One region of the Enterococcus sp. PLH-Efm8 genome, then DNA from elsewhere that is predicted to be linked to it. Evidence: predicted binding sites of a transcription regulator. Region 1 holds the regulator's gene; each other region holds the start of a gene.

Region 1 (7,451 bases):
TAATTTTCCACTAGGCTTTGTGGGTCTGTGGATCGTTGAACTGATTTTAGTAATGGTTCTAGGCGTAAAAGCACAAAAGAATCCGAGCTTAGCAATCGGTGGATTTATTGCCTACTCTCTTTTGAATGGCATAACATTAGCGGTTACTCTTGCATACTACGATATTGGAACAGTAACGCAAGCTTTCTTGACAGCTACTTTGATGTTCATGGGGATGTCTGTTGTCGGAGTAACAACAAAAAGAGATCTTAGCGGGGTTGGAAGAGCAGGACAGGCAGCTTTAATCGGAGTGATCATTGCACTAGTCTTGAACATCTTCATTTTGAGAAGTAGCGTAGTTGAGCTGTTCATCTCCCTACTGTTAGTCGTCATCTTTGCAGGGATTACAGCTTATGATAACCAAAGCATCCGTAATATCTATGTCCAGACAAACGGAACAGCACATAGTGGAATTGCTGTATTCATGGCATTGAAGCTGTATTTGGACTTTATCAACTTGTTCTTGGCGTTTCTGAGAATCTTTGGACGGAACAACTAAAAAAAAAAAAAATTCATCAGTTGGGGCTATACCGAATTATTTGGTATGGTCCCGCTTTTTCTTTTCGCATTCCGCAGGATTCTTTGTTAGAATGAATAAGAACTTTACAGTAAGGAGTTAAGAAGATGACAAAAAATAAATTATTACTCGTTGATGGGAACAGTGTGGCTTTTCGCGCATTCTTTGCGCTTCACAATTCTCTTGAACGTTTCAAAAATAGAAACGGTCTTCATACAAATGCAATCTATGCATTCAATACGATGTTTGAAAATGTTATGCAAAAAGAGCAACCGACTCATGTTCTGGTTGCGTTCGATGCAGGAAAAACGACTTTTCGGACAGAAATGTATGCGGAGTACAAAGGTGGAAGATCCAAAACACCTGGCGAATTCAAAGAACAAATGCCATATATACGTGATTTGTTGACAGGACTAGGGGTACAGTATTACGAATTGCCCAATTATGAAGCAGATGATATTATCGGTACTTTGGCAGAAAAAGTAGACAAAGATCAATTTGATGTCGTCGTGCTTTCAGGTGATCGGGATTTGACTCAATTAGCTAGTAAAGAAGTAAAAGTGGATATCACTGTAAAAGGTGTCAGCGATATCGAAAGCTATACACCAGAACATGTAGCGGAAAAATATGATGGGTTGACGCCAAAACAGATTATTGACATGAAGGGACTAGCCGGAGATGCCTCTGACAATATCCCCGGTGTGACTAAAATCGGTGAAAAAACAGCTATCAAGCTATTGAAACAATATGGCTCAGTCGAAGGAATTTATGAACATATCGATGAAATGAAGCAAAGCAAAATGAAAGAAAATCTGATAAATGACAAAGAGCAGGCTTTCTTATCGAAAAAATTGGCGACCATCAATACTTCAGCGCCTGTGGATGTCTCTATCGACTCATTGAAGTATGAAGGGAAAAATCTCGATAAACTCGTTCCGTTTTATAAAGAAATGGATTTCAATCAGTTCCTTTCTAAATTGAATATCGTAGAAGAAGAAGTAAAAATGGATGATATTTTGTTTGAAGTCGTTCATGAATTCAAAGAGGAAATGTTTACTACGGATATGGCGTTGTACGTGGAAATGATGGGCGACAATTATCATACAGAGGAAATCGTCGGAGTAGCGTGGGGGACAGAAAAGAAAATTTATGTCACGAACGATCTATCTGTATTCGAAAACCGAGCGTTCCATTCTTGGATCACTGATCCGACTCGGCTGAAAAAAGTATATGATGCGAAACGAACTTATGTTGCTTTAAACCGCTATACTGGAAAAACGAAAGGAATCGATTTTGATGTCTTGCTAGGTGCATACCTTCTCGATACGAATGAAAAAAGCACAGATATCGAAGGAATAGCTGCTCATTACGGATACAACGATATCCAATCAGATGAAGCTGTATACGGCAAAGGGGCGAAAAAAGGTTTACCAGAAGAAGAGGAACTCTTTTTTGCTCATTTAGCGCGAAAAGTAGCTGCAATCAATGCGTTGACACCAAAATTGAGCCAAGAACTGGCAGAAAAAAACCAAGAAGATCTTTTCCGGAAAATGGAACTGCCATTGTCTATCATTTTGGCAGAGATGGAAATAAGCGGGATCAAAGTAGATGCGACTCGCTTACAAGAAATGAAGGGCGAGTTCTCTGCTCGCTTAAGAGAGATCGAACAAAAAATCTACGAAGAAGCCGGCGAAGAATTCAATTTGAATTCACCAAAGCAATTAGGAGTGATCTTATTTGAAAAAATGGGATTACCCGTTATCAAAAAAACAAAAACTGGATATTCCACAGCCGTAGATGTACTGGAACAGCTTCGTGAACAAGCACCAATCGTAGAGGATATCCTCACCTATCGTCAAATTGCAAAAATTCAATCTACCTATGTCGAGGGACTGCTGAAAGTGATCCAATCAGATGGAAAAGTGCATACCCGTTATGTCCAGACATTGACCCAAACAGGACGATTAAGCTCTGTTGATCCTAATTTGCAGAACATCCCGATTCGATTAGATGAAGGGAGAAAGATACGTCAGGCATTTGTTCCTAGAGAAAAAGACTGGCTGATTTATTCTTCTGACTATTCACAAATCGAGTTACGCGTACTTGCGCATATCTCAAATGATGAACATTTGAAAGCTGCCTTCCTAGAAGGTCAAGATATCCATGCCAGCACAGCGATGCGTGTATTTGGAATCGAAAAGGCAGAGGATGTCACACCAAATATGCGTAGGCAGGCAAAAGCAGTGAATTTTGGTATCGTGTATGGCATCTCTGATTACGGACTTTCACAAAATCTAGGAATCAGCCGAAAAGCAGCACAGCAATACATCGATACGTACTTTGAAAAATACCCAGGTGTCAAAGAATATATGGAAAGAATCGTACGCGAAGCAAAAGACCAAGGCTACGTCGAAACGCTGTATCACCGCCGTCGATATCTGCCAGACATCAATTCAAGAAATTACAATATCCGTTCTTTTGCGGAACGAACAGCTATCAATACACCAATCCAAGGAAGTGCTGCTGATATTTTGAAAATCGCGATGATCGAATTGGATAAACGATTAAAAGAAACAGGTCTTCAAGCTACGATGCTGTTACAAGTTCATGATGAACTTGTCTTCGAGGTACCGGAAAAAGAACTTGAATCATTAGATAAATTGGTGAAGGAAGTTATGGAACAAGCTGTTTCTCTTCATGTACCACTGATCACTGACAGCAGTTGGGGAAAAACGTGGTACGAAGCAAAATAAACATTGTTTAAGACAGAGCAATATAATGAAGGTGAAAAGAAAAAATGCCAGAATTACCAGAAGTAGAAACCGTTCGTAAAGGATTGGAACGGTTAGTAGTAGGAAAAACGATTCAAAAAGTTCAGGTCTTGTGGCCCAAGATCATCGAGCAACCAGAGACACCCATCTTTGAGGCTTCTCTTGTTGGCGAAACCATCCAATCCATTGGACGTAGAGGGAAGTTTTTAATTTTTCATCTCGATCATTGTGAACTGATCTCACACTTGCGAATGGAAGGAAAATATCAATTTACGAAAGAAAATACACCAATCGATAAACATACGCATGTACTTTTCTTTTTTGAGGATGGAAGCCAACTTCGCTACAACGATGTACGAAAATTTGGTCGTATGACAATCGTCGAAAAAGGAGCAAGTGCAACTTACCGAGGAATCATGAAATTGGGACCTGAGCCTTTGCCAGATAGCTTCTTATTAGCAGATTTCGCAAATGGACTGAAAAAGTCCCACAAAGCAATCAAGCCATTGCTGCTAGACCAACGTCTAGTGACTGGTCTAGGTAATATTTATGTAGATGAAGCATTATGGGAAGCGAAGATCCATCCAGAACAACCGGCGAACACACTGCGCCCCAAAGAGGTAGAACAATTACGTCTATCGATCATTGATGTTTTGGATCGTGCAATAGAAGCCGGAGGTACCACGATTCGCAGTTATTTGAATGCATTAGGAGAATCAGGCGGATTTCAAGTAGCACTGCATGTCTATCAGCAAACTGGCAAACCATGTATACGTTGTGGAACGCCGATCGTGAAAACAAAAGTGGCACAAAGGGGGACGCACTATTGTCCGAATTGTCAAAGGCTAAAAATCGCAAAGTAGGATTTGTTTTAGGTTTGACGGGTGGAATAGCTACCGGTAAAAGTACGGCAGCCAAAGTCTTTCAGTCTCATGGATTTCCTTTGATCGATGGCGATGTGATTGCCAGAGAAACTGTTGAGCCTGGAACGCTTGCTCTGAGGAAAATTGTATCAGTGTTTGGCCAAGAGGTATTGCAGCCTGATGGGCAACTAGATCGAGGGAAACTTGGGATGATTGTTTTTCCATCAAAGGAAAAACGGCAAAAACTTGATCAGCTATTAGATCCGTTTATCCGAAAAGCGATAAAAGATCAAATCGCCTCTCTAAGTTCCAATCATCCTTTAGTAATTGTAGATATCCCATTGCTCTACGAAGGTCATTATGACCACTATATGGATGCAGTAGCTGTCGTTTATACTACGCCAGAAACTCAGCTTCAGCGTTTGATGAAACGTAATCAACTGACGCTAGAACAAGCGCAGCAGAGAATTAGTAGTCAACTTCCAATCGAAGAAAAAAAGCAGCGTGCGGATATTTTGTTCGACAACAATGGAACAAAAGAAATACTTGTGGGACAAATCGAAAATTGGCTTTTTGCTAATCGCTTTCTTTGAGTATCTGTGTCAATTTTGCTATCCTGAGTATATAGAAAGTGAGGGATAGCGATGGGATCATTAAAAAATCAAAAGGATAAAGTCGTAGGTAACGCAAAAGAAAAAATCGGCGAGATGCTCAATAAAGAAAATCTAATCGATGAAGGTCGTACGCAATCAGAAACAGCAGAAGAAAAAGAAAAGCAGTACCAAGCAAGAATCGATGAAATAGAAGACCAGCAGGCAGAAGAAGAAGCGAAGCGGCAAGATTTGACTCAAGAACGAAAAAATCCGACACCTGATCGTAGTAAAACACCGCTCCCAGAAAGTGACCACATTCCCGATGAGCAAAAAATCGAGGAACAGCGAATGAAACACTATACAGGAATCGAAGAGAAGTTATAAAATAGTAAAAAATCGAGATGTGACTTGAAGCAGATGAGAAGGTGTTCATCTGCTTCAAGTTTTTTGTGCTAGATGACTAAATCAGCTTTTGTGTAAGTTATTTCTCAGTAATCAAGGTGATCAGTATTGGAAAATTGAAATTTAGTAAGGACAGGGGACACAATTACGCATGAAAGTAGAAAAAATTGTTCTTATATCCGTGTTTTTTGGGTAGGACAGTCGCGTTTGTGATTTGTTTCGTGTTATAATACAACTAGTTGTAAAGAAAGACACATCCTTTATATAAAATGCGATGCAAGAGGTGAGACAAAATGAGATGTCCCAGATGTCAACATAATAATTCACGAGTAATCGACAGCCGTCAAGCAGATGATGGACGTGCGATCCGTCGCCGTCGCGAATGTGAGAATTGTTCGTTCCGATTCACTACATTTGAACGAATTGAAGCTGCTCCGTTATTAGTAATCAAGAAAAACGGGGAACGCGAAGAGTTCAATCGCGATAAAATTTTAAGAGGACTCATCCGTTCAGCAGAAAAAAGACCTGTAGCTATGGAACAAATGGAACAAATCGTCAACCATGTCGAAAACCGCGTACGCAGTCTCGGAGAAAACGAAGTATCGACGAATCTAATTGGTGAATATGTGATGGAAGATTTAGTTGATTTAGACGAAATCGCTTATATTCGTTTTGCAAGTGTTTATCGCCAGTTCAAAGATATGTCTGTTTTCTTAAAAGAGTTGCAAGATATCGTGGATAAAGCAAAAGAAAATAATAAAGAGAATAATAAAGAAAACAATTAAGAAACAAAAAGGAGGCATTTCCTTGGAAAATGCTTGGAAAGAGCTTCAACCAAAAAATATTTACCAAGGAAGAAAAGCGGCTCCGCTGAGAGAAGACAGCAAGAACGCCTTGCTGTATCTTTATCAGCCACTAATCGGCGGAGAAGCCTTGAGTATCTATTTCACCCTGTTATCAGAAATCTCTCAAGAATCTGGCAAAGGTCCTGAAGGGATGCATGCAGATCTGCTTAGTAGTCTAGGCTGCGGTATCCCGCAATTTTATGATGCAAGAAAAAAGCTAGAAGGAATCGGCTTACTGGATGTTTATTTTAAAGAAGATAGTGATCTGGGACCTCGTTTTATTTATGAGCTGTTAGAACCACTCATTCCTAAAGCATTTTTCAAAGACTCTGTTCTGGCTTTTCTTCTTCTGGAAAAAGTTGGTGAACGACGATTCCAGAAGCTTACCCAATTCTTTGAACCTAAAAGGCATACAGCAGAGGGATATCAAAAAATCACAAAAAAATTTTTAGATGTTTATCGCTTCAATGAAGCAGTGTACGCTGCTAATCAAGAAAACATCGAATCGCTGAATAAATCTTTTGAAGAATCTGAATCAGTAGCATTACTTGAAGCAGATTCGACATTCGATTGGCAGTTTTTGAATGATTGGCTGGCAAAAAAACATATTGCAAGTCTTGATGATCCAATCATCAAACAAGTCGACATGTATCATCAGCTTTACGGTTTCGATGAATTGACACTTGGCGAACTGATCAGTCAATCTTATGACTTTAGTGAACAAAAAGTATCTGAAAAAGAACTGCAAAAAGCCATTTTGGCAATGCAGAGACGTCCGGTGAAGCAAACAAAAGAAACAGTTGCGGTTTCTGAAAACAGTAATGAACCCTCGTCAAACGAACATTTGACAAACGCAGCGCTTCAGCTGATAAAAGAAGCACAGAGCATTCCACCGATGAAATATCTGGAAGCAATCAAGTCAGAAAAAGGCGGATATGTTTCTAAACAAGAAAACTGGTTACTGCAAGATCTTGTTTCTCAATCAGGTCTTTCCAGTAGCGTGATCAATGTTTTGCTGAATTATGTACTAGTGATCAAGAATAATGCTAGCTTAAATGCCAGTTATGTAAATACAGTGGCAAATGAATGGGCACAAAAGAAAATCGCCACAGCAGAAGAAGCGATCCAGCACATTCGGCAAATAAGTAATCAAGCAAAACAATCAAAACAAAAGAAGCAAACAAATTATCAAACTGGCAAGCGAAATGTTCGACGGGAAAAGCTTCCTGATTGGGTCAACCAGCCAAAAGATGAAAAACAGATCAGCAGCGAGAAAAAAGCAGAGATTGACCGCCGTTTTAAAGAATACCTGGCAAAAAAGGAGGGTGATATCTAGTGGAAGACGTAGGCAAAGAATTGAAGAGGATCATCAGCAAACGCAATTATCAAGAAAAGTATGCTGAAATGATCGCTGAAGTCTT
Region 2 (7,451 bases), 860 kb from region 1:
CAGGTTGAGCATAAAAATTATAAGAAGAGCTGAACCAGATCACGATACTAGAAACAAAGATAATCGTTCCTGCTTTTTTAACAAAAGACTTGCTGCGGTCATAGGTTTGTCTTAGGACCGCTGACCATTGAGGAAAATGATATGCGGGCAATTCCATGATAAAAGGAGCTGTATCTCCAGCAAACAAACGTGTTTTTTTCAAGCTGATTCCAGAGAAAATAATTGCAGTCATACCAAGAAAATAGGCAGAAGGAGCTACCCAAGATTGATGAGGAAAAAAGGCCCCTGCTACTAAGGCAATAATCGGCAACTTTGCAGAACAAGGCATGAAGGTTGTGACCATGATCGTCAAACGACGATCTTGCTCGTTTTCAATCGTGCGACTGGCCATGACGCCTGGCACTCCACATCCTGTAGCAATCAGCATAGGAATGAAGGATTTTCCTGAAAGACCGAATTTCCTGAAAAGTCGATCCATGACAAAAGCGATCCTCGCCATATATCCGCAGTCTTCCAGAAAGCTCAAGCATAAAAACAATATAATCAATTGCGGTAGAAATCCTAACACTGCTCCCACGCCTGCGATGATGCCGTTCAAGATCAGCTCCTGCATCCATCCCGCTACTTGCCATTCAGCTAACAATCTGCCAACATGTTCTGGTAACCATGTACCAAACAATGTGTCATTGATCCAATCTGTCCCCATTGTTCCTACTGTTTGAATAGCCAGATAATAGATCAGCCACATCACAAATGCGAAGATCGGCAAGGCTAACCAACGATTCGTTGCAATCTGATCGATTTTGTCACTCATCGATAATTGGAAAGAATCATTTGACACAACACAGAGTGTACATAGTTGGGTAATAAATTCATAACGTTCATTGACCAGAATCGTCTCACTATCGTCGTCCAATAGTTTCTCTGTTAACTGGATCAGTTGCTCGATCTCTTTTTGCTGAGAAACTGCTATCTCGTAATCCTCTCTTACCTTCTGATCTCGTTCAAAATATTTCATTGCATACCAGCGTTTCTTGCCGCTTTGTTCTCCTAGTACATCTTCAATTTCATGTAAAGCTGCTTCTAAACGTGGATCATATGTACAGGGAACAGGAATAGAAGGCCGCTTTTTTGCAGACTCCTGAATCTTTTCGATTAGTTTTTCGATTCCTTGCTTTTTCAATACGCTGATTGGTAAAACTGGTACACCAAGACCATAGGAAAGCTTTTCTAGATTGATTTTTTTTCCTTCTTTTTTGATGACATCCATCATATTCAGACCAATGATCATAGGAATGTCTAAATCCAATAACTGCGTAGTTAAATAAAGATTTCGTTCTAAATTGGTAGCATCAATAATGTTGATGATCAGTTCAGGCTGTTCCTGAACCAAATAATCTCTTGCAATCACTTCTTCTGGTGTATAAGGAGACAAAGAATAGATGCCGGGTAGGTCCTGAATATGAATGTTCGGATTTTTTTTCAACGATCCTTCTTTTTTTTCTACTGTTACGCCCGGCCAATTCCCTACATATTGATTCGAACCAGTCAAGAGATTGAACAAGCTAGTTTTCCCGCTGTTTGGATTTCCGACTAACGCGATATTCATTCTTTTTCCTCCCTTTGTATCAAGATTAGTTCGGCCTCTGACTTTCGTAACGTCAGTTCATACCCTCGCACTGTCAGTTCGATTGGATCTCCCAGAGGGGCTAGTTTTCGGATAACTATTTTTACATTTCGCGTCAATCCCATATCCATTAACCGTCGCTTCACTGCGCCTTGTCCGTGGATTGCTACGACGATCCCAGTCTCTCCTGCTTTTAATTGATCAAGAGAAGTCCAGCTTTCAGAGGAAGCAGTCTTTTTATTGACAAAGATTTGACCTAGTATTTCCCGACTTACTGCCACTCGATGACTTTTTACCAGTAAAATGGCATTGTTGCCTGATAAATTGACGACGACGATTTTACTTCCGGCAACGATCCCGATATTTTGCAAATGGCGTTTTGTTTTTTCTTCTGTTTCGATTCGTTCGACTTGATAAACGAAATTCTGCTTTGCCTGCGCTAAGGTCTGCATATTGATTCCTCTCTTGTGAAATAAATCATGTATTAAAATCATTCATTATATGTTCTAATTTTCTTACGTGTTACGCAAATAAATGAGAATCATTCTCACATAGAATACTCTCGGTAATTGAGAATGTCAATTATACTTGTGATATTATGAGCGAATCTTTAGTATTGATAGATAAAAATGAGAAAAAAATATTTCTTCATAGTTTTCCACAATTTTTTCTCTATTAAATTTGCTATTTTCCCACACGATACTTGTTTTCAGCTCTTTTTTCAAAAACACAAAACTTAGTATTCCACAGTTTCCACAACACAATATGTAGTGTTTGTTGTTTGACTTTTTTACTAAGAGTTTTATACTATCTATTATAGATAATAAGAATGTGTTAGAGGAGGCACTCACCATGAACGTAAAAATCTTTTCTAAAAATAATTGTATGCAATGTAAGATGGTCAAACGGTTTTTAACAGAAAATCAAATTGCTTTTGAAGAAGTCAATATCGATGAACAGCCTGAAGCAGTAGACTGGTTGAAAGCACAAGGATTCCAAAGTGTTCCTGTCATTACTTCTGATGCAGAAACAGTTATCGGATTCCGTCCTGATCAGTTGCGTAAACTTGCCAGCTAACATGACTAAAAGAATCAAAACGTGATACATGGATTTGAAGGGCTTGAGACAGCACCAGTTTTTGTCGCAAACTTCCAAATCCTTTTTTAAAGCTTAAAAACAATGCAATGATTTGCAATCAAGCATCATCAAATACGAAATGAAGGTTGGGCGTACGTATGAGTCTTAAAAATTTACAAGATGTCAGTTATTTCAAGCTGAATAATGAAATCAATCGGCCAGTCAATGGTCAAATCCCTTTGAATAAGGATAAAGAAGCTTTAGTTGCCTTTTTTGAGGAAAATGTCAAACCAAATACGATGACTTTTCTATCTATTATGGAAAAAATCAATTACTTGATCGATCAAGAATATATAGAAGCAGAATTCATTCAATTGTATTCACCATCATTTATTGAAAAGCTATATCAATTTTTGGACGAGCAACATTTTTCTTTCAAATCTTTTATGGCTGCTTACAAATTTTATTCTCAATATGCGTTGAAAACCAACGACGGTTCCGCTTATCTGGAAACTTATGAAGATCGAGTAGCCTTCAATGCGCTTTACTTTGCGAACGGGGATGAAGAATTAGCACTTGCTCTTGCAGACGAAATGATCCATCAACGATATCAGCCAGCTACACCTTCTTTCTTGAATGCTGGACGTAAACGTCGGGGCGAATTGGTGTCTTGTTTCTTGACTCAAGTCACTGACGATATGAACTCTATCGGGCGCTCAATCAACTCTGCTTTGCAATTGTCCCGTATTGGTGGCGGCGTAGGGATTACTTTATCAAATCTTCGTGAAGCCGGCGCTCCTATCAAAGGATATGAGGGTGCTGCAAGTGGTGTCGTTCCAGTCATGAAATTATTCGAAGATAGTTTCAGCTATTCTAATCAATTAGGTCAGCGTCAAGGAGCTGGCGTGGTTTATTTGAACGTTTTCCATCCAGACATTATTGCTTTCCTTTCAGCAAAAAAAGAAAATGCAGATGAAAAGATTCGCGTAAAAACTCTTTCTCTTGGCGTGATCGTACCTGATAAATTTTATGAATTGACACGTAAAAACGAAGATATGTATTTATTTAGTCCATATAGTGTCGAAAAAGAATATGGTGTCCCATTCTCTTATGTAAATATTACAGCTGAGTATGATCATCTAGTTGCAAATCCAAACATTCGCAAACAAAAAATCAAAGCGCGTGATCTTGAAAATGAAATCTCAAAATTACAACAAGAATCTGGCTATCCTTACGTAATCAATATTGATACAGCGAACCGCGAGAATCCAATCGATGGCAAGATCATCATGAGTAATTTATGTTCAGAGATTTTACAAGTTCAAACGCCTTCTGTGATTAACGGCAAACAGGAATATGAAGTATTAGGAACGGATATCTCATGTAACTTAGGCTCGACAAATATCGTGAATTTGATGCAAAGCCCTAACTTTGGTCAATCTGTGCGTACGATGACTCGTGCATTGACATTTATTACAGATGCATCTGATATCGATGTCGTACCACCGATCCAAAACGGAAATAAGCTGAATCATACGATTGGATTAGGTGCCATGGGCTTACACACTTATCTTGCAAAAGAACAAATGGAATATGGCTCAGAGGATTCATTAGACTTTACAAATATTTACTTCATGCTGTTGAATTATTGGACACTTGTTGAAAGCAACAATATCGCTCGTGAAAGAAAACAAGTTTTCCATAATTTTGAAAAATCAGCTTATGCTGACGGCACTTATTTCGAAAAATACGTAACTGGAGAATTCCAGCCAAAATCAGAAAAAGTCAAAGCATTGTTTGAAGGCATTTTTATCCCAACTGCTGAAGATTGGAATGCTTTGAAACAAGCAGTAATGAAAGATGGACTGTATCATCAAAATCGCTTGGCAGTAGCACCAAATGGCTCAATTTCATATATCAACGATACGAGTGCAAGTATTCATCCTATCACTCGCATGATCGAAGAACGCCAAGAGAAGAAAATCGGTAAAATTTATTACCCAGCGCCTTATCTATCCAATGAGACGATTCCGTATTACACTTCTGCTTATGATATGGACATGCGTAAAGTAATCGATGTTTATGCAATGGCACAACAACACGTCGATCAAGGCATGAGTTTGACTTTATTCATGCGTTCTGAAATCCCAGAAGGCATTTATGAATGGAAGACAACAACGAAGCAAACGACACGTGATTTGAATATTTTAAGACATTACGCTTTCCACAAAGGAATCAAATCCATTTATTACGTACGTACCTTTACTGATGATGCAGAAGAAATCGGAAGCAATCAATGTGAAAGCTGCGTGATCTAATATCATAGATAGATTCGCTTATTCATATTTTAATTAAAGGAGCATTCTCATGTCAGAAACATATTATGAAGCAATAAACTGGAATGAAATTGAAGATATCATTGATAAATCCACTTGGGAGAAGCTGACAGAGCAATTTTGGCTAGATACACGTATCCCACTTTCAAATGACCTAGATGATTGGCGTACATTGTCTCAATTGGAAAAAGATACAGTAGGACATGTATTTGGCGGTTTGACACTGCTAGATACTGTCCAATCTGAAAGTGGCATGGATCAGTTGCGTAAAGATGTCCGCACTCCCCATGAAGAAGCCGTTTTGAACAATATTCAATTCATGGAATCCGTTCATGCCAAAAGTTATTCTTCTATTTTTAGTACACTGAATACGAAAAAAGAAATCGAAGAAATTTTTGACTGGACAAATACGAATCCTTATCTGCAAAAAAAAGCTGAGCGTATCAATGAAATCTACAAACACGGTACACCGCTAGAAAAGAAAATTGCCAGCGTCTTTTTAGAAACATTCTTGTTCTATTCAGGTTTTTATACTCCTCTTTATTATTTAGGAAACAACAAATTGGCTAACGTAGCAGAGATCATCAAACTAATCATCCGAGATGAATCTGTACATGGAACCTACATCGGTTACAAATTCCAATTAGGATTCAACGAGTTACCTGAAGCAGAACAAGAAACGTTAAAAGACTGGATGTACAATCTTCTTTATGAGCTTTACGAAAACGAAGAACGTTATACAGAAGAATTATACGATCCAATCGGCTGGACAGAAGAAGTCAAGACATTCCTACGCTATAATGCCAACAAAGCATTGATGAACCTAGGGATGGATCCACTCTTTCCAGATACTGCCAATGATGTCAACCCAATCGTAATGAACGGGATTTCAACAGGCACAAGCAACCATGACTTCTTCTCACAAGTCGGAAACGGCTATTTGTTAGGTCATGTAGAAGCGATGAAAGACGACGATTATTTGATTGGATTGGAATAAGGATTTATTTTAATTCAAAAATTTTTCGAAAAATAAAAAGAGTTTAGCGTACAGATATTTTAAATGTACACTGAACTCTTTTTTATGCTTATTCACTTGTTTCTTCCAGCACTTTTGGACTGTCTAACTTTTCCGAAACATGTTCCATTCTTCTCAATAAATAGATTTTCCGGATATTTAATATTATCGTCTTAATCACTGCATAGACAGGTATGCAAATCAGCATGCCTAATATTCCTGCGACACTTCCTGCTCCAATCAATACCAAGATGATCGTCAAAGGATGGATATTCATTGATTTCCCAAATAACAACGGCTTGATCAAATTTCCATCTAATTGTTGGATCACTAAAATCGACAACGCCATATACAAAGCTTGAAATGGAGAGATAAACAAACCGACAATGATTGCTGGTACCGCTCCAATAAAAGGGCCGACATACGGGATAATATTCGTGATTCCGCAAATGACCGCAAGCAACAAGCTATAAGGCTGATCGAATATTCTCATTGCCAAAAAGCTCATTACACCAATAATCAAAGCATCTAAGATCGTACTGCTGATATAGGCAGATAATGTTTCGTTTAATTCTTTTACCGTTTGGCGTAACTCTTTACGAATCGCTTTCGGAAAGAAGTGAGACAACGCATCAATAAATTTGTGCCCATCCTTGAACATAAATAGCAAAATAAATGGAACGGTAAATAACAAAATAAAAAATTGCATCATAAATGAAATGATTTTTGAGACACTTGCAGATAAACTGACTAATATGATATTGAACAAATTACTAAGAGATAAATTTGCTGATGCTAATTGTTCTTCCAAATTGAAATTTTTAAACTCTTCCCGCTGCGCCAATTCATTTAACCATTTGCTTGTTTCATCTGCATACATTGGCAAGCTCTGGGTCAATTGAATTGTCTGTTCCATTAACTGAGGCACTACATTCATGACAGTTAAAACAACTAAAATGATTACGACCAAAAACGTCAATAAAAAACCGAACACTCTCGGGATCCGATGCTTTTCGAGAAAAACAACGATTGGATCGAACATATAATAGATAAAACCAGCAACAAGCAATGGTAAAAAAACTGCCGAAAGCATTTTCAATATTGGACTAAAAATATTCGGCATTTGTAAAATAAAGTACACGCCGATGATCGTGAGTACTAGCTCCACTGTCCAGAAAAATAATTTTGATTGTTTAAAACGTGATTGCATACATCTCCTCCAAGGTCCTTTGATACTTCTATTCTATCATTTAACAAAGAGTTACGCGCTGAGATTTTCATTTGCTTAAAAAAAACAAAAAAAATAAACATATTTTAATGAGTAGACGAGTACTTAAACAAAAACACGGTTTGGAGTAGTGACAAAAATTATACTGCAGTCCCTTTTTCCAAATAA
Region 3 (7,451 bases), 900 kb from region 1:
ATGACGGAGCGATTAGCTTTCTTCGCCAATTTAGGTAATGCTTCTAATAATCGCGAACCGATGCCTTGTCCTCTAAAATCTTCTGATACACTGATAGAGTCCAAATACCATTCGTTGGGAAACGTTTCTTTATCAATGAACAAACGTGTAGACGCATCTAGCTGATATTTCTCTAAGATAGGTACCAGTGGCTGATCGATGATTGATTCTTCTTCATCTGTATAACCGTAAGCAACTCCTGCAACTTTACCGTCTATTTCTTCTACGATACCTCGTGAATAACTGTAACGATAATTTGGATCAGTGATTGCTTCTTCTAAAATCTCTAAAGTCTTTTGTTCCCCTGTCTGCTTCAAAAATGGCAGTTCCATATCTTTTAGAATCACTAAGATCAATGGGGCGATTTCTGGAGCATCTTCTTTTCTCGCAAAACGAATCATAGTTTCCTCTCCTTTTCTCCATTCTAACATGCAGAAAAAGAAATCGCAAAATCGTTATTTTAAAAAATCTTCAATCTTTTCAGTAATGAAATAACCATGAGTAACGATTCTTGCCGCTTCAGTTCGGCAATAAGGGCAGACGACTGGCATTTCTTTATCATTATGTTCGACTACATTATTGACTTCTTCGTATGCAAATTTTTTTCCGCAATTAGGGCATTTCATTTTTTCCATGTTATCTCAACTTCCTTTCATCTTTACTCTCTTAGCTTACTCTTATATTGTAAAAAAGAGAAGCAATATCCTTCTTCTATGCAGATATCCATACCTGACGGTCCTGTTCTCCATCTATTAATCGGACTTTATAATAAGGACGTTCATCTTTGACTAGAAGTGTCCACTCTTTCACTTTTGCTTTTTTCCCGTAGTAGCTGACTGCTTCCTTCATCGCTGCTTGCGGTTGTTTGAACTCTTCCGTTTTTTCTATATCAAAAAGATGTTCTGCGGCCTTTTCCGTGTCATTTCGTACGGTTGTTTTCCCAGTGGATGGATTGACTGCTATGACTTGTCCTTCACAAAAAAACTGGTATTCATATGTTGCATTCGTAGGATTCTCCAAATCTTTTTCAACTGCAAAATGAATAGCAGATATGTTATGTTCTTTTGTTTCGTTTTTTACGATTGCTGCTGCTTTTTTCAATGAGATCCGATATTCCTGGTCACTAATATCATCCATGTGAAAAGCGGCATTGAGCAGTCCCGTCATACCGGTAATCCCTATTACGATGAGGGCAGCAACACCAAACATCATTTTTTTCATTCTTCATTCTCCTGTTTCTTTTTTTTAAAGAATATCAAGAAATGAACGAATGAAAAATCGAATGAAACGAAAAAAAAGTGACAATTTTGTTATCTTTATTCGTGCAGTTCTAATGGCAATCCGTCTGGATCAAAGAAAAACGTCATTTTTTTTCCTGTAAAGGTATCTTCTCTAATCGGTTCTGATTCGATCCCTAAGGACTGCAATTCTGCAATTGTTTCTTCAATATCGTCTACTTTGAAAGCAAGATGACGCAAGCCACAAGCTTCTGGATAGTTTGGTCGTTGTGGCGCATTAGCAATTCCAAAAATCTCCAATTCAGCACTTCCTAGTTTCAGATCTAATTTATAGTCATCTCGTTCTTTGCGGTAATTTTCTCTGATTACTTCAAATCCTAATTTATTAACATAAAAATCACGTGATTTCTGATAATCTGAAACAATGATGGCTATATGATGGATCGTTGTAAGGTTCATATGAGCACTCCTATTCTTCGTTTAAGCTCGGATCTATATTAATCTCCAGTTCCATTGTAAATGTGTCAGATTGAAAAAAATAGCTGTTTTTCCTTTTTATAAGAAAAAAGGCAAAAAAAACAGAAAGTAGGTCCTCCAAGACACTCTTCCTGTTCCCAATATAATAAATGAAAGTAAGAAATTATATTTTCAAGAAAACAAACAGAAAATTATCATAACACAAATTATTTATAATTGAAAGACTAGTTTTTTTTCAAGAAAAGCATACAATAGATTGTGTTAGTAAATACAGAACACACTACATTTAGTGTCTTAAGGAGTCCTCATACATGAAGTCATATTTTCAGTTTTTAGCTCATCAGCTAAAAGGCTGGCCGCAACAAAATTATTATCTTTTCTTTTTCAGTCTTGGCTGCCAGGTCATGACTCTTGTCAATAGTCCCATCACTTGGCTGTCCGTTATTACATTTATCGGTACCACGCTTGGTGTATTGTGTATTTTATCCATCAATGCGGCAAAATCAGTCAACGGTATTTTAGGTATTTTGTCTGCGATTTGTTTTATTATCGTTGGGTTTTCAGCAAAGAACTATTTAAGTATCGGTGAACAGATTGCTTATATGATCACATTGGATATCCCCGTATTGTTAAGTAAAGAATGGAATCATAATATGGCTTCAAAAATCCGAAAATTCACTGGAAAAAGCTGGTTTATCGCAATCATCAGTACTTTCCTTGTCTATCTTGTTTCAGGATTCCTGATTGGTCGTTATACAGATGATCCTCGGCCGTGGGTAGATGCCATTGCTTTTTCTATTAGCTTGACTGCTGGTATCATCAGTTTCTTGCGTTACAACAACCAATATTACTGGTGGTTAGCTTCAGGGCTTGCTCAAATGGTCCTTTGGTATATTTCATTTACGCATGGATCTGCAAGTTTGGCGATGTTCGTGAACAGCTCTGTTTACTTGCTGAATGATGTCCTTGCATTTACCGTTTCACCTTGGTATAACCAAAAAGAACGTGAACGTATGCAAAAAATGGAAGAAGAATACTACAACGCACAACAACACGCATAAAAAAACTGAGCGTGGGACAAAAGTAAAGAACACTTTTGTCTCACGCTCTAAACACGTATAAACGGCGGAATCAGAAGCAACTCCTTCGGAAATAAGCTGAAATTCACAAAAATTTGAAAAGCAATTTTCGTGAATTTCTTCTTATTTCTTGGAGTTAAACGCTTCTGTCCCAGCCTCTATTTTTTATAGTAATTCCTTCAGATACTTTCTTGCCTCATCATTGAAACGCAGTGATTCTTCTAACTTCTGATAATATTCCAACGCTTGTTTCTGAGCTTCAGTAAAACGATAATGTTTTCCTTTCCATTTGTCGATTGTCTCTTGCACATTTCCAGATTGGATATCTTTCACTACTAGTTGCCATTTTTCTTTTGAGACTGTACGGTCTTTCTTATCAGCAGATTGTATAGCTTCTCGTTCTTTACGCAATACTTTTAAAAAACCATTTCTGACTATCCGAGGAATGCTGTCGAAGAACCCTTCTGTAAAACCATAGCGACAATATTGCTTCCAAATAAATAGATAGATTTTTGGTTGGATGAATCGTTGGTTTTTCGCAAAATATTCCATCTGAGCAGTGACTTCTGGTGTTCGTTGACGTTTTGTCTTTCTCAACACGGAAATAAATGTTTCAAAATAAGCATTAGGATGTACTGGCACTTCTTCATATACGATGGATTGCCAATCTTTACGTAAAAATGCGCGATAGTTGATCAAGAATTCTTCTACATCCTTTACTAATTCTTCTGCAAAGTCGTCAAATAGTTCTTTTTTTATCTGTCGCTTTTTTGACTGCCCATTGATGTGTTCACTTATTTTCTTGATTTCATTTTCCAATGCTTGATAATCCGCTATGTAAATCGGCATTTCTACTTGGCGAAATTCTGCGAGCCGCTGAGCTAATTTTATATCCGGTAAATATGGCTGTTTCATCCGACGATTTTGGTACAAGACAAAACAGTATTTTTGCCATAGTCCTTCAGGAAAATCGATATTCTTCTGCTTAAGCCATAATAATTCGTCTAAGGCCAGATCAACTTTTGTCATTCCCTGATGGATCGAAGCTGCCACTGTCGGAGAGACATGCAGGTGATCGGCAAAGTGGTTGATGCCTAGTTTTAGGATCTTTCCGGTTTTTGGCGATTTAACGATGTATTGCACTTTTAATTCTCTACCACACTCACAATACAATTTTTGCTGGCTTCGTTTTGTTCGAAAAAACGGATTGATCTTGAAGTCAGAAAACACCCAATCTGTTGCAGCTAAATAATGTTCTTCCATAAAACGAGAGCTGATTAGATATCGGCGGTGCTTATCGACTAGTTCCCGCTGTTTTTTCGTTAATTTTGCATAGATCTCCCAACGTTGACTGCTTGTGTATTGTTTAGAAATTTTGATGGGATAGCTTTTGCTGATTTCTTTTGGAAACCATTCTTCAAAGACGGATTGCCATTCTTCCACGGCTGTTTCTTTCCTTTCTAATTACAAAAAGCTGGCTACTAACATAACGTTAGCAACCAGCCAGTGTTTCTTGCTAAATTAGTGAGTTGTTCCGGCATTTCCGGAAATATCTTCTTTATTTTCTACTGCTGCTTCAACTGCATAAGTCAAAGAAGAAGCAATGTCTTCTAAAGACATAGAAGGCGTACCCACTGGACGATCGATCACTTGATCGGGTGAGAATGGCACGTGGATGAACCCACCTCGAATTGCCGGGAATTGTGTTTCGATCAAATGAAGCAAACGATACATGATATCATTGCAGACAAATGTTCCTGCTGTATAAGAGATGTACGCTGGTAGACCATGATCTTGTACATTTTTTGTCATTGCTTTGATTGGCAATGAGGTAAAGTAAGCGGCTGGACCGTTTTCTTCTAAAGCCGTATCGAATGGCTGATTTCCTTCATTATCAGGGATTCTTGCTTCTGCTAGATTGATTGCGACACGTTCGAACGAGACTGCTGACCGCCCACCTGCTTGTCCGACACAGATCACGACATCTGGTTGGTGCTGTTGGATGGCTTCTTTGACTACTTGACTGCTTTTTTCGAATACGGTCGGTACTTCCACTTTGATGATTTCAGCACCGCTGATTTCATCTGGCATTTTTTTTACTGCTTCATAGGCTGGATTCACTTTGTCCCCACCAAATGGATCAAAACCTGTTACTAGTACTTTCATCTGTTGTTCCTCCGTCCGATTGATTTAACATATGGTTATCTTTTATCATACCATTTTCCTTGAACAGCGTAAATAAAGGAAACAATAGTTTAAATAACATAACAGATCAAACTTAATATATTCTTATAAAAAAATAGTGTTCCACTACAATGTTAGAAGAGGTTGCGACAATTATTCTGTCACAACCCCTCTCTTCTATTATTTAAATAGAATCATATAAGCAATTTGGAAAACTAGCATAAATAACGCAATAAACAACTGGTTTTTGATCACTCCGTATTTGTCTTTCATCTCCAGCATCGCTACAGGCACGATATTGAAGTTAGCAGCCATCGGTGTCAGCAGGGTCCCACAAAAACCGCAAGTCAATGCAACCATTCCTATTAACGCTGGATTCGCTCCATGACTAAATACGAATGGTGCACCGATCCCAACCGTCATCACGGTGATGGCCGCAAATGCATTCCCCATGATTACCGTAAATATCACCATGCCAAGAGCGTAAATGATGATGCCGATGTTCACATTTCCTTCTGGAACGATCGTACCTACTGCATTGGAAATCACTGTCCCAACTCCAGCGCTTGTAAATACCGCACCTAGAGAAGCTAAAAGCATTGGCAACATGCTTAACGGCCCTACTGTGCCCAGCATATCTGCTGCATCATCTAAAAATGTACTTGGTCGATTATCTCGAGAAAAGAACATCAAGATTAGCATGGCTGCAAAAACACCGACGCCCACGCCGACTAAAGCACCTAAATTGGTAAATAGAGCAAACAAGATCGCAAAGACACCGATACTCAAAGCTGGAATAAAAATTTTCATTCCTAGTTTGTCTGACATTTTTTCCATATATTCTTTTGATGGAAGCCGGCTTTCTCCTTTGCTGACTTTCTTAGCAATTGCTGGTATGGTCATCGCAAAGATCAAGCCACCGTTCACGATTGCCGGAAGCCATCTTCCTCCTGCAATAACTACCCCTAAGACCGTCCAGAAAAAGGCTGACCCATAACGATGAGGATTGGTTTTATCTGTTAAATTTCTTACTCCAGTGTAAATCAATACGAGTCCCATCACGATATAAAGGATCTCCAGTAATTTATCGCCTAATAAAATATCAGGATTTGTAAAAAAGTCCATCTTATTGCCCCTTTCCTGGATAATATTTCTTCGCTAATTTCTTTTCTTTAAGATAGAAGTAGACACTTGCCACAACTAAAGCCGTGATAGCCACTGGAACTTCCACTAAAGCAAGCTGTCCCAATGTTACGTCATATCCTAGATCTTTCAGTGTTGATTGGACTAGCAACGCCCCTGCTCCTCCGATGAATAGTACTTGGCCAAAGAACCAGCAGACATTTTCCATAGCTGAAGCCATACCTTTTAGTTCTTCTTCATGCTTAGGATGGACTTCTAACCCTTTTGATTCGATGGTCCCCAATGCCATCGGTAAAATGATTGGACGAACAAATCCAGCAACTCCACCAAAACTCACGTTAAAAGCCGCAAAGATCATTCGAAAGATCCCATAAATATCTACAATCATACCAGCAGATACTTTCTTGAATCGCTTGATCAAGGAAGCCGCTGATTCTTTCAGACCATTTCTTTCAAGCGTTCCTGTTGCCAACATAATGATGATAAAAATCGCCATCCCGCGATTGTTTACAAAACTTGTACCTAAAAGTTCTAACATTCCTTGAATGCCAAGACCGCCAGTCAAAGCTGTAACAACTAAAGCAACCATTACGATCAATATCGAGTCTAATTTAAATGCAAACCCGAGAATAACAATCAAGACGCCTAAAAGGCTAAGATAATTTTCCATATATTTTCCTCCATAAAATGACAATATTTTTTTAATTATAAAGCAAAACACATAAAAAATATAGTTGTTTTCTCACGAAATAGACACTATTTTTAAATATTTTTCGTTATTTTTTTATCACAAAAATTATCTTACTTATTGTAAGGTAAAGCTTTTTTTAATTTATTGCCCGATAATATATAGAAATAAGGTCTAGTTACTGTTTTTTTTAAATGATTAATAAATAACAACTTCTTTCTATGAAATTGCAAAGCATTCATCTTCTTTTCCGCTAACGATATATCCGTCAGTGCTTGGTACACTTTACTAAAAAGTATGAGATTGCCGATATCTGGATAGGTGTGCTATACTACAGAAAAAGATATACAATCTGCCACCGGGTAGGATAAAGAGGATGATCATTCCATTAGGTCTTTGAAGGGATGATTTTCCTCTTTTTGTGTATTTTTTTATAGTTAAGGAGGAATGTAAGTATGGCATGGATGGAATTAATCATAGCAGGAATTTTGGAAGTATTCTGGTCAACGATGATGAAATGGAGTGATGGTTTTTCTAAAATCAATTATTCTTTTTACACAGTGATTGGCATGATTGCTAGTTTTTACTTTTTGTCAAAGGCAA

Evidence for each region. Region 1 encodes NrdR, which represses ribonucleotide reductase genes. Its sites were predicted from a motif close to ACACNATATATNGTGT; they were not measured.
Region 2: nrdH (glutaredoxin-like protein NrdH) is a predicted target of NrdR. The motif match lies at 2,386-2,401, and genes of this name have one in related genera.
Region 3: pnuC (nicotinamide riboside transporter PnuC) is a predicted target of NrdR. The motif match lies at 2,032-2,047, and genes of this name have one in related genera.

What each region holds. Positions count from the first base shown of each region.
Region 1 covers NZ_CP172568.1:1,507,230-1,514,680, reverse strand. The annotation lists gene ACIFUW_RS07560 (Bax inhibitor-1/YccA family protein) at 1-538, shown strand, start outside; gene polA (DNA polymerase I) at 664-3,309, shown strand; gene mutM (DNA-formamidopyrimidine glycosylase) at 3,354-4,190, shown strand; gene coaE (dephospho-CoA kinase) at 4,154-4,783, shown strand; gene ACIFUW_RS07540 (hypothetical protein) at 4,835-5,167, shown strand; gene nrdR (transcriptional regulator NrdR) at 5,479-5,970, shown strand; gene ACIFUW_RS07530 (replication initiation and membrane attachment family protein) at 5,993-7,366, shown strand; gene dnaI (primosomal protein DnaI) at 7,366-7,451, shown strand, end outside.
Region 2 covers NZ_CP172568.1:2,363,243-2,370,693, forward strand. The annotation lists gene feoB (ferrous iron transport protein B) at 1-1,609, opposite strand, end outside; gene ACIFUW_RS11685 (FeoA family protein) at 1,606-2,079, opposite strand; gene nrdH (glutaredoxin-like protein NrdH) at 2,480-2,704, shown strand; gene nrdE (class 1b ribonucleoside-diphosphate reductase subunit alpha) at 2,863-5,022, shown strand; gene nrdF (class 1b ribonucleoside-diphosphate reductase subunit beta) at 5,072-6,037, shown strand; gene ACIFUW_RS11705 (AI-2E family transporter) at 6,126-7,265, opposite strand.
Region 3 covers NZ_CP172568.1:603,136-610,586, reverse strand. The annotation lists gene ACIFUW_RS02885 (GNAT family N-acetyltransferase) at 1-440, opposite strand, end outside; gene ACIFUW_RS02880 (hypothetical protein) at 495-674, opposite strand; gene ACIFUW_RS02875 (hypothetical protein) at 751-1,260, opposite strand; gene gloA2 (SMU1112c/YaeR family gloxylase I-like metalloprotein) at 1,356-1,736, opposite strand; gene pnuC (nicotinamide riboside transporter PnuC) at 2,066-2,815, shown strand; gene ACIFUW_RS02860 (hypothetical protein) at 2,999-4,276, opposite strand; gene pcp (pyroglutamyl-peptidase I) at 4,355-4,999, opposite strand; gene ACIFUW_RS02850 (DUF979 domain-containing protein) at 5,198-6,142, opposite strand; gene ACIFUW_RS02845 (DUF969 domain-containing protein) at 6,144-6,830, opposite strand; gene ACIFUW_RS02840 (DMT family transporter) at 7,304-7,451, shown strand, end outside.